Gimesia benthica: one gene and its partner. The protein of the gene in region 2 binds, or shares a complex with, the protein of the main gene of each other region. Links are inferred from orthologs where the notes say so. Each region holds a gene or a part of one and is shown on either strand. Other genes may lie near its edges. The genes, in order: rpsJ and nusB.

Evidence for each region.
Region 1: the proteins of nusB (region 2) and rpsJ are in contact, whole or in part, in a solved structure (PDB 3D3B), measured with the Escherichia coli proteins. The link is inferred for Gimesia benthica from one-to-one orthologs.

Annotation. Positions count from the first base shown.
Region 1 is NZ_CP043930.1:4,313,050-4,315,964, forward strand. The notes cover bases 162-2,915. They hold rpsJ (30S ribosomal protein S10), read left to right. Parts: upstream 162-1,249; coding sequence 1,250-1,582; downstream 1,583-2,915. Other genes in these bases: fusA (elongation factor G), read left to right, coding at 162-977; rplC (50S ribosomal protein L3), read left to right, coding at 1,749-2,438; rplD (50S ribosomal protein L4), read left to right, coding at 2,490-2,915. In the rest of the region: more of fusA, read left to right, coding at 1-161. UniProt on the Escherichia coli protein: Involved in the binding of tRNA to the ribosomes. Part of the processive rRNA transcription and antitermination complex (rrnTAC). The complex forms an RNA-chaperone ring around the RNA exit tunnel of RNA polymerase (RNAP).
Region 2 is NZ_CP043930.1:6,734,575-6,742,278, forward strand. Bases 2,363-5,218 are described here. They hold nusB (transcription antitermination factor NusB), read right to left. Parts: upstream 4,121-5,218; coding sequence 3,605-4,120; downstream 2,363-3,604. Other genes in these bases: F1728_RS26375 (SDR family oxidoreductase), read left to right, coding at 2,479-3,612; ribH (6,7-dimethyl-8-ribityllumazine synthase), read right to left, coding at 4,193-4,681; rho (transcription termination factor Rho), read right to left, coding at 4,770-5,218. Outside these bases: F1728_RS26370 (efflux RND transporter permease subunit), read left to right, coding at 1-2,219; more of rho, read right to left, coding at 5,219-6,203; coaE (dephospho-CoA kinase), read right to left, coding at 6,437-7,081; polA (DNA polymerase I), read right to left, coding at 7,397-7,704. UniProt on the Escherichia coli protein: Part of the processive rRNA transcription and antitermination complex (rrnTAC). The complex forms an RNA-chaperone ring around the RNA exit tunnel of RNA polymerase (RNAP).

The DNA of each region.
Region 1 (2,915 bases), 2.4 Mb from region 2 along the record:
TTGAGACGGACAGTATTGATGCCGGCGATATCATCGGAGTGATCGGACCGAAAGAGGCTGTGACTGGTGATACGTTGTGTGAAATTCAGCATCCGATTTTGCTGGAAACCATTTCGTTTCCAGAGACAGTGATCTCAATGGCGGTCGAGCCGGAATCGAGTGCGGACCGGAAGAAGCTTGAGGATACACTGCAGAAGTTGTCTCGTCAGGATCCCACGTTCAAGGCTGTGGCTAACGAGGAAACGGGGCAGACTATTGTTTCCGGGATGGGCGAATTGCACCTGGAAGTGTTGCGGAACCGGATGCAGAAAGAGTTCAACTTGAGTGTGCGGGTGCATAAGCCGCGCGTGAGTTATCGAGAAACTGTTACCGCCGCTGTCGAGAAAGAGGTTGAGTTCAATCGTCCTTCAGCCAACGGGAATATGTATTTCAAAGTCAAGCTGCGGCTGGAGCCCTTCAAGGGGGATAAGCCGATTTCCATCAAGAGTCAGCTGAAGCCGAATGAGTTGAACCCGGAGTTAGAAAAAGAGTTGATGGAAACTCTGCGGTTAGGTGTCGACGGGGGAGGCCAGGTTGGGTTTCCTTTGATGAATGTGCAGTTTGTGGTATTGGATGCACAGTCGCGAGAAGGTGAGACCAGCGATGTGGCGGTCGAGGCGGCAACGTCCGAAGCGTTGCATGGTTGCATTATGGATGCGAAGATTCAGTTGCTAGAGCCAATCATGAAAATGGAAGTGGTGACACCTGATGAATTTCGTGGAAACATCCAGGCAGATCTCAGTTCGCGGAATGCTAACGTGCTCAACAGCGAATGGCGCGGAGATTTGTGTGTGATGGAGGTCGAGGCGCCTTTGTCGCAATTGTTTGGCTATTCTACCCAGATTCGCAGTCTCTCGCAGGGGCGGGCATCGTTTTCGATGGAGCCTTTGAAGTATGCGGCGGCTCCGCAAAGCGTTTTAAAAGAGATGATTGGATAATTTTTAAAATTTTGAGACGTGGCAGCCTTGGTATCCAGGGTGTGAATGTGTAACTTGTCACGTCTACGATTTTGAAAGTTGCCTGGCAGGTTTCAAATGAACAGTGGCTGGGTCGCTGATTGAGCTGGAGTGTCGGAATTTCAAAAAAAGCATTTTCTGCTTTGTTGGGGTTGTTGACAACCGGTGAGGCTCTCAGTAATATTGCTCGCTTCCCTGTGCGAGAAAATTGTCTAAACAGGGTCTGAGTCATATTTTAATGAAGGAATTTATTGGTGGCCGTTGCGAGTCAAGAGCGAATTAGAATTCGCATGGAAGCTTATGATCACTCCGTGTTGGATCAGTCGGCAGCAGATATTGTTGATACGGCGAAGCGAACCGGTGCGATTGTGCATGGCCCCATTCCTCTGCCGACGCGGGTTGAGCGATATACGGTCCTGAAAGGACCTCACATCGACAAGAAATCTCGTGAGCAGTTTGAAATTCGGACTCATAAGCGTTTGGTTGATATTTTGTCTCCAACCGGTAAGACGATTGATGCTTTGAATAAATTGTCTCTGCCTGCTGGGGTTGATATTAAAATTAAGGCGTCCGCTGGCGGAAACTAGTTCTTTTAAAGTTTTCGTTATGATGCTCGCAGGTCTGGTGTTGCGCCGGGTCTGCTTGATTGGTTAGGGATCCGGCGATTCGATCGCTGGTGGTGCTATGCTTCTTGCTTTCGCCTGCGGGCGGATTTCGTAGAAGCTCTGTTCCCGTTGTTTAAGGGTGATGAGTATGCCTGTCGGTCTGCTGGGTAAAAAGGTCGGAATGACCCAAGTTTACGACGATGGAGTCCTGGTTCCTGTTACGGTGATTCAGGCTGGCCCCTGCCATGTGTTGCAGGTGCGCACGTTAGACACCGATGGCTACGAAGCGGTTCAGGTCGGTTTTGAAGATAAGCCTCGTCGTCTCTCTGCTCGCAGTGAGCGTGGTCATGTTGCCGCCCTGGACAGTAAGCGTCAGAAGAAACGTACAGAAGCGGGTGTGGCCGTTGCCGACAAGGCGGGTTGTGAGCCCAAGCGTTTTATTAAAGAGTTTCGCGTTGATGGTGAAGATCATGGCTGCGAAGTGGGTAACGAGCTTACCGTTTCGCTGTTCAATGAAGTAAGTCACATTGACGTGATTGGAACCAGCAAGGGTCGTGGTTTTGCCGGGGTTATGAAGCGTCATAACTTCTCCGGACAGCGTGCGACACACGGTGTGAAACGTGTGCACCGCCATGGTGGTTCGATTGGTATGAGTGCAGATCCTTCTCGTGTTCTTAAGGGGACACGGATGGGTGGTCGGTATGGTGGTAAGCAGATTACTGTCAGACACTTGAAAGTTGTCCGCGTTGACGAAGAGAATGGTGTGCTTCTGGTGAGAGGTGCAGTCCCCGGTCCTAACGGTGGTGATCTCGTCATTCGTCATACTAACAAATATTGATTCGGGTGTTTGAAGTAGTTACCTGATTCTGCCTTAATAAATGGTGTCGAAATGATTTCAGTTGCAATTCAAGATAAAGCTGGCAAAGAAGTGGGCAAGTATGAGTTCGAGTCCACCGAACTGGCCAGTGGTATCAACCGCCAGTTGCTCCACGATGTGGTTGTGATGTACCAGGCGAATAAGCGGATTGGTTCTGCAAAGTCCAAAAGCCGCGGTATGGTGGCTGGTAGTACCAGAAAACTGTATCGTCAGAAGGGTACTGGTCGGGCTCGTGCTGGTGCGGTCCGGACTCCTGTTCGTCGGGGCGGTGGTCACACTTTTGCCAAGTCTCCGAAAGACTGGAGCTACCGTCTTCCCAAGAAGGCTGTCAAGCTCGCAACCCGGATGGCGATTCTAAGTAAGTTTGAAGATGAGCAGGTAACACTGCTGGATGAGCTGGCTCTTGAAGTGCCAAAAACAAAAGAAGTCGCCGGCGTG
Region 2 (7,704 bases):
CATCTTTCTATCAAAAATACAGTCGTTACCTGATCTGGGGTGTGTTCTGCACGCTGCCGATTCTGGCCTTCATGGCAGAGCTGCTGCCTTCCAACAATGATATCGAAACCTGGTTGCCCAAGGATTCGGATGTTCGCATTGTTTACGATCGCTTCAAGGCGGAGTTCGGTGCGGAAGAGGTCATTCTGGTGGCGGTGGAGAAGGGGCTGGATCAGCCGGCACTGATCGAAGGCACCGCAGGGCGGATCGAAACCCTGGATTCCGTCAGAGAGTGCTGGACCCCCGATCGACTGAAAAATATTCTGAATGAATTCCAGGTAGAACCAGCAGAGATCAACCGTCGTCTGGACGGCCTGTTGATGAACAAGCAGCATAACATGGCCGGGATCCTGGTATTACTCTCAGACGAGGGGATTAAAGACCGGGCTGGAACGGTCGCCGGGATTCGTGAAAAGCTGGAGTACAACCAGTTAACCGGACGTGAGGTCAAGCTGGCGGGAGCGCCGGTGGTGATTGCAGAACTGGATCGCCTGGGCAGTCAGAAAACCAATAAAAAGTTTTTCATCATCACGCTGCTGATCAGTCTGTGTCTCCTGTATTACTCCTTCCGCGAATGGAAGAAAACACTGGCCACACTGGGTCTGACGATCTGGGCCATCAACCTGACCACCGCTCTGATCTACCTGGGCGGCGGTGAGATGAACTTCATTCTTGGTGCCCTGTCGGTGATGGTGCTGGTATTCACACTCGCCATTTCGATTCACGTGCATCACTATGTCGCCAGCTGTATCGATCAACCCGATCCCCTGTCTGCTGCACTCAAAATCGCCTGGAAACCCTGTTTTCTGGCAACCCTGACAACCACGATCGGCCTGTACTCGTTGACGATCAGCGAAATCGGACCAGTCACCCAGTTCGGCTATGCCGCCTCACTGGGGACGTTCGTCTCCCTGATTACCGGACTCGGGCTCACACCGGCGGTGTTGACCATCTGGCCCATCGATCCGAAAACCATCCACGCAGCGGAATCCCGTTGGAACTTCCAGAAATGTGCCAACTGGTTGATCGATCATTCTGGACGAGTGTCGCTGGCGACAATCGTATTGGTGATGATTACCGGCGTAGGGTTGTTCAGTCTTAAGACGAAAATTGATCCACTCGATTTTCTGCCCGCGGAAGGACGAGTGATTCAGGATGTGAGATCCGTTCAGGAGAATCTGACCGAACTCGATTCTGTCGAAGCGATTGTTGATTTTGGCGATGACGACAAGCCGTTTATCGAAAAAGTAGAGCGAGTTCGCGAGCTGGAAAAAGTAATCCAGCAGCATCCTGCTGTCAGGCACACCATGTCGCTGGCGAGCTTCTTCCCGAATCAGTTTCCCGAAAGTCCGTTCGAAACAGCCCGGCTGTTGTCAAAGGCACAGTCGAAGCACGGAGAGAATGACTTCGTTTCAGATGGAGAACGGCTGTGGCGGATTTCTGCTCGCATCAGCAGCGATGCAGAACTGCCTCAGGATCAGATTTACGACGAACTGTCGGCGATGATCAATGATCCACAGGTCGTTTTGACCGGAGTGGCTCCGTTGTTGAGACGGGCTCAGAACCAGATCTTTACCGGCTTCTGGGAAAGCTTTTCGATGGCGTTTGTGATCATTACGATTGTGATGATTGTCTCGCTGCGTTCCATCAAAGCGGGACTGGTAGCCATGGTTCCCAACCTGACGCCGATCTGCATCGTGTTCGGTATCCTGGGCTGGTACCAGATTCCGATCGACATCGGGATCATGATGACTGCCAGTATTGCGCTGGGTATCGCCGTCGACGGGACGTTCCACTTCCTGGTGCGATACCAGGAGCAGTTCCGTCTTTCCCGTAATTCGGCTCAGGCTTCCCGCGATTCCCTGCTGATGACCGGTGAACCGATCTTTACGGCTGCGGTGATTACCGGGGCCGGTATGCTGGCGTTAACGCTCAGCAACTTCGTGCCGACCGCGCGGTTTGGCTATATGATGACTTCACTGCTGGTGGCAGCACTGGTGGGAGATTTGATCCTGCTGCCCTGTCTGCTGGCCCTGCGACCACGGAATGTCGATCAGCTGGATGGATCTGATCACAAAGACAGTGGTGCCGAGACTGATGAGTCCCGGCCACGGAGTCCGCATTTTCTCAAGCAGTCGCAGCAGGGAGCGAAAGATCAGTCAGACAAAGCAGTTGCATAGTTCATTTTAGTGCAGTTGCCTGAATTCGTCGGTCAATCTCTTCGCTTTTCCGTACCCGTTGATTGATATATGAAGCCAGTTCATTATCATTGACTTTCCCCTGAAAAACAGCATTTTTTCTGTGTCGGCGAGGGAGCGGTCTGCAGCGTTTCTGTGCTGCAGCGATGCCAGCTGGATAGGCCGACCAGAAAACAGAGATAACAAACAGAGCTATTCAGCACTCCTTTTTTTCAACTACAGGTTCATAGCGGAAATCAAAATGGGATACCATCTGATCACAGGTGCCACCGGCTTACTGGGAAGATACTTAATTCGAGATTTGTCCATGGCGGGAGTCCCGCTGGCGGTGCTGGTGCGACCTACCCGACGGATGACAGCAGAGCAGCGGATCGACATGATCATGGGCTTCTGGGATGATCAGCTGGGCCGTGAACTGCCACGACCTGTCGTGCTGGAAGGCAACATTAACGAAGAGAATCTGGGTTTGAGCGAAGAGAATCTGAAGTGGGCCACTGAGAATGTGGATCGCATGATTCATTCGGCTGCCAGTCTGTCGTTTTACAGTACCAGCCACGAAAGCGAGCCCTGGCGCTCCAACGTGGGTGGTGTAAAAAATGTGCTGGAGTTCTGTAAAACCGCGGATATCAAAAAATTCGATCATGTTTCAACCGCGTATGTCTGCGGTTTACGAACCGGTCGGATCATGGAATCCGACGTCGATGTGGGACAGGAATCAGGAAACGACTACGAACGGAGCAAGCTCGAAGCAGAAATGCTGGTTCGCGGTTCCGATCAGTTTGAATCGCTGACCGTCTTCCGTCCTGCGATCATTATTGGCGATTCCAAAACCGGATTCACGAACACTTTCCACGGGTTCTATGCCGCTCTGCAGTTGGGACACACTCTGATGCAGATGCAGTCCCGGGATGAAACGGGCCTGCTGTATGCCGACTCCCGGTTCACGCTGAACGGGGATGAATCCAAGAACCTGATTCCCGTGGACTGGGTTTCCGCAGCGATGTCACACATCATCACCCATCCCAAGCATCATGGCAAAACGTACCATCTGACGCCACTGCATCCGGTTCAGTCCCGCCTGGTGCACGATGTACTGCAGACGGCCTGTAAGTTCTATGGTTCCCGGTTTGCGGGGGCTGGTGTGGAACTGACTGACCCCAACGAAGGGGAGCGGTTATTCTACGATCACATCCGGGTGTACAACTCTTACTGGCGCGATGACCCGGTCTTCGACAGTTCCAACACACAAGAGGCGGCACCGCATCTGCCTTGTCCGCACGTGGATCGCGATCTGCTGCTGCATCTTTCGCAGGTGGCGATTGATATGAACTTCAGCTGGAACGATCGTACGCCCCACCGGTTCGGCGTTAAGTAGCCCAGGGGCTGCCCGGCTTCAATGGAGGATCTTCTTCTTCGGGATCCTCTTCCACCGGTGGTTGAGGAGCAGGCTCAGTTGGCAGAGGAGGGGCGGCACGATTTTCGTCGTGTCGTCCGGGGACGAGCTTATCCAGGATCCCGTTAACGAACTGGGATGACTGAGCACTGCCGAATTCACGAGCCAGTTCGACGGCTTCGTCGATAATGACCGCGGACGGCGTGTCGGTATGCAGCAGCTCGTAGGTTCCCAGTCTCAGGATATTGCGATCGGTGACCGCCATCCGTTTCAGGGACCAGTTCTCTGCGACGTGGACAATTTCCGCATCGATCTGCTGTTTGAACTCCATCACTCCGGTAAACAGTTCCCAGGCGAAAGCGCGAACTGTTTTGCTGCGACCATGCTCATCGATCATTGCGCGAATCTCTTCCGCAGTGATGTCAGAGTTGAGGTCGATCTGGTAAAGCATTTGCACGACCAGCTGTCGTGCCTGTTTTCGGAGAGACATAGGGGTATCACAACTACAGTCTGGAGACAGAAAAATCCGGTTTGTCCGGGGAAGCGGATCAGGGCCTGATTATCAGGCGGATGGCTGATCCTGATCAATCGAGTCTAACAGATTGACCATCTCAATAGCAGCCAGAGCGGCTTCACTCCCTTTATTGCCGACTTTTCCACCGGCCCGGTCCATGGCCTGTTCCATTGTTTCACAGGTTAAAACACCAAACAGAACGGGAATCCCGCTCTCCTGGCTGCTGCGCATGATGCCTGCAGCCACCTGATGATTGATGTAATCGTGGTGCATGGTGCTGCCCTGAATGACGGCACCGAGGCAGCAGACTGCCTGAAAGCGTCCACTCTTGGCCAGTTTATCAGCGACGAGCGGCAGCTCGAAGGAACCAGGCACCCAGTAGACAGAAATTTTCTCTTCGGAACCACCGTGACGACGGAATGTCTCCAGTGCGCCATCCAGCAGACGGCGGGTAATCAGTTCATTCCAGCGGGATACAACAATTGCATAGTTCGCATCGCGGGCCAGCAGGTTGCCTTCAATCAGTTTGTGGTTCATCGAGGTCGTTATTTCAAATAGCCAGGTGGATAAAATGACAGTTCCGGGAGATTCAGCAGTCAGCTTTGAGACTGCTTTGCAGTGCTGATTATCCCAGGTTCATGCTCAGCAGAAATTCTTCGTTCGTTTTAGAACGTCGCATCCGGTTGGTCAACAGTTCCATCGCATCAACCGGATTCATATCGTTGAGAACCCGTCTGAGGATCCAGACGCGACGGAGTTCTTCTTCGTCCATCAGCAGTTCTTCGCGTCGGGTACCCGACTTGTTGACATCGATGGCGGGCCAGATACGCTTTTCGACCATTCTACGGTCGAGGTGCAGTTCGGTGTTACCGGTCCCTTTGAATTCTTCGAAGATCACTTCATCCATGCGGCTGCCGGTATCGACGAGGGCGGTTGCAACGATTGTCAGGCTGCCCCCTTCTTCCACGTTACGGGCAGCACCAAAGAACCGTTTGGGGTGCTGCAGCGCGTTTGCGTCTACACCACCGGAGAGGATCTTACCAGAGTGCGGGACTTCGGTGTTCCAGGCACGGGCCAGGCGGGTAATGGAATCCAGGAAGATGACAACGTCTTCACCGTATTCCACCATGCGTTTGGCTTTTTCAATGACCATTTCCGAAACCTGAATGTGTCGGCTCGGTGGCTCGTCGAATGTACTGGAGACGACTTCGCAGCGGTCGCCGCCGACCTGTCGTTCCATGTCGGTGACCTCTTCCGGCCGCTCGTCAATCAGCAGGATGAATACGTACGCGCTGGGATGGCTGGCGAGAACGCACTTGGCCATTTCCTGCAGCATGACCGTTTTACCGGCACGTGGAGGCGATACGATCAGACCACGCTGTCCCATACCGACGGGGGCCACGAGATCGACAATGCGCGTGCTCAGGTTGCCGGCCGGTGAAGAGAGGCGGAGCCGTTCCTTCGGGTGCAGCGGGGTCAGGTCATCGAAGAAGACTTTGGTCGTGAGGATTTCGGGATCACAACCGTTGACCGCTTCGACTCGCAGCAGTGCGAAGTAACGTTCGTTTTCTTTGGGCGGACGAATCTGGCCCGCCACGATCGCACCGGTGCGTAATCCGAAGCGTCGGATCTGGCTGGGCGAGACGTAAATGTCGTCCGGGCAGGGGAGGTAGTGGTAATCGGGGCTGCGGAGGAAGCCGAAGCCATCCGGCAGGATCTCGAGAGTTCCTTCGCCGAACATGAGGCCGTTAACCTTGGTCCGTTCTTTCAGGATCTTAAAGATCAGGTCCTGTTTTTTGAGCCCGGTGTATTCGGTGAGGTTTTCTTCCTTGGCAAGCTGCATGAGTTCTTTCATGGTCAGCCGCTGCAGATCAGCGATATGGATTTCGCTCTGCTTGATTTTTTCGTAGCGTTCATCAGCGGCTTTGGAGATGGCATCCGCGCGCTGATCTCGCGTCGCGGTTTTGCCCGCTTTACCGTTCGAGTCTAACCCGTCTATATTTTCTGAAGCCACAAGCCCGTCATTTTCAGATGTCTGAAGTTTTATGGATTTGGCCATGATCAAATACTTTCCGAATTGCTAAATAGTGAGATGAAATCGAGTGGAGTTTCTGGGAATTTTAAGCAGATGGGTTGAACGCGAAGAATTTTGAACCTCTGGAAAGGTCAGGTAACATTTGAAAAGGCATCAACTGGTTTCGGTTGAATCAGCGGCGAGTCAGCTGTCTCAGGTTGAAGACGAAATTATTATATGTGTCAGACTGAGGATGTGAATGGGATATCCTCAAATCATTAAATTGTCTCTTTTTCTGTTGGCAGTATTGAATCGATGAATCTGGATAATTGAAGACCTGCTGATTCCAGGTCCTGATCATTGTGAATCACGCTGGTTGCCAGTTTACGCTTTTCTGAGAGAGGCAACTGTTGATTCTCCCGTTTGGTTAATTCTGCTGCTGACCACCCTCGATTCTCAGTCACTCTGAGTAGGCGTTGCTCAAAGGGACACTCAATAAAAACGATGTGATCACACAGCTTTTGCCATCCCGCTTCCAGAATCACGGCGGCGTCTACCAGGATGGCATCAACCTGTCCTGCGGACCGGGCTGCCACAATTTCCTGTTCCAACCTCCGATGAATCTCGGGATGGACGATCTTTTCAAGTGCGTCTAATGCTTCCTGATATTGTTTTGATTCTCCAAAAACGAGTCTGGCGAGTTCTTTACGCATTATTATCCCCTGTTCATTGAACACCACAGACCCGAAACGGGCTCGTATTTTCTGTTGAACTTCGGGGAAATCAAGTACTTCGTGTCCGATCTTGTCGGCATCGATGACTCTGATCGGTCGAAATGAATTTACTGTTTTGGCTACTGCACTTTTACCTGATCCGATTCCTCCAATCAGAGCAATCGTAGGGATGGCTTTATGACAAGACACAAGGTGGTTGTGCTAACTTGCAATGGTGGAAAATGGATTTCTTACACATTCCTTCGCAACAGAAACGTACCACACAGGAGGCTTATGATTGCTGAATCCCTTAGCAACAAGTAGATGAGACACATAGGCGTGCATTAATATCGTTACCAATACCCAACAGGTTGTCAACAAAAAAAAGGAAAGTTCACTGTTTTCAGCTTAAAATTTATCTTTTCTTTACAAGACTGTTGAACTGCCGGATCAGCCCTTTTTGATGGGTGACAGTTTGTCGGGCCCATGCTCCGGAAAATGCCGGATTTTGCGAAGAATCAAGCCTCAGTCACTTCCCAGAGACGTCTGCTCCAGCCAGTTCAGCCCGGACGACATATCGACGATCAGAGGCACCTCCAGATCCATGGCAGATTCCATCTCGCACTGTACAATTTCTCCCAGCGATTCCAGTTCGCCCACCGGAACTTCGAAGACCAGTTCGTCATGAATCTGCATCAGCATCCGGCCGGGGTGTGCTTCGTCTTTGAGACGCTGGCTGACGTTGATCATCGCCTGCTTGATCAGGTCGGCGGCTGATCCCTGAATGACGGTATTGATGGCGGTCCGTTCGGGCATATTCAACTGTTTCTGAA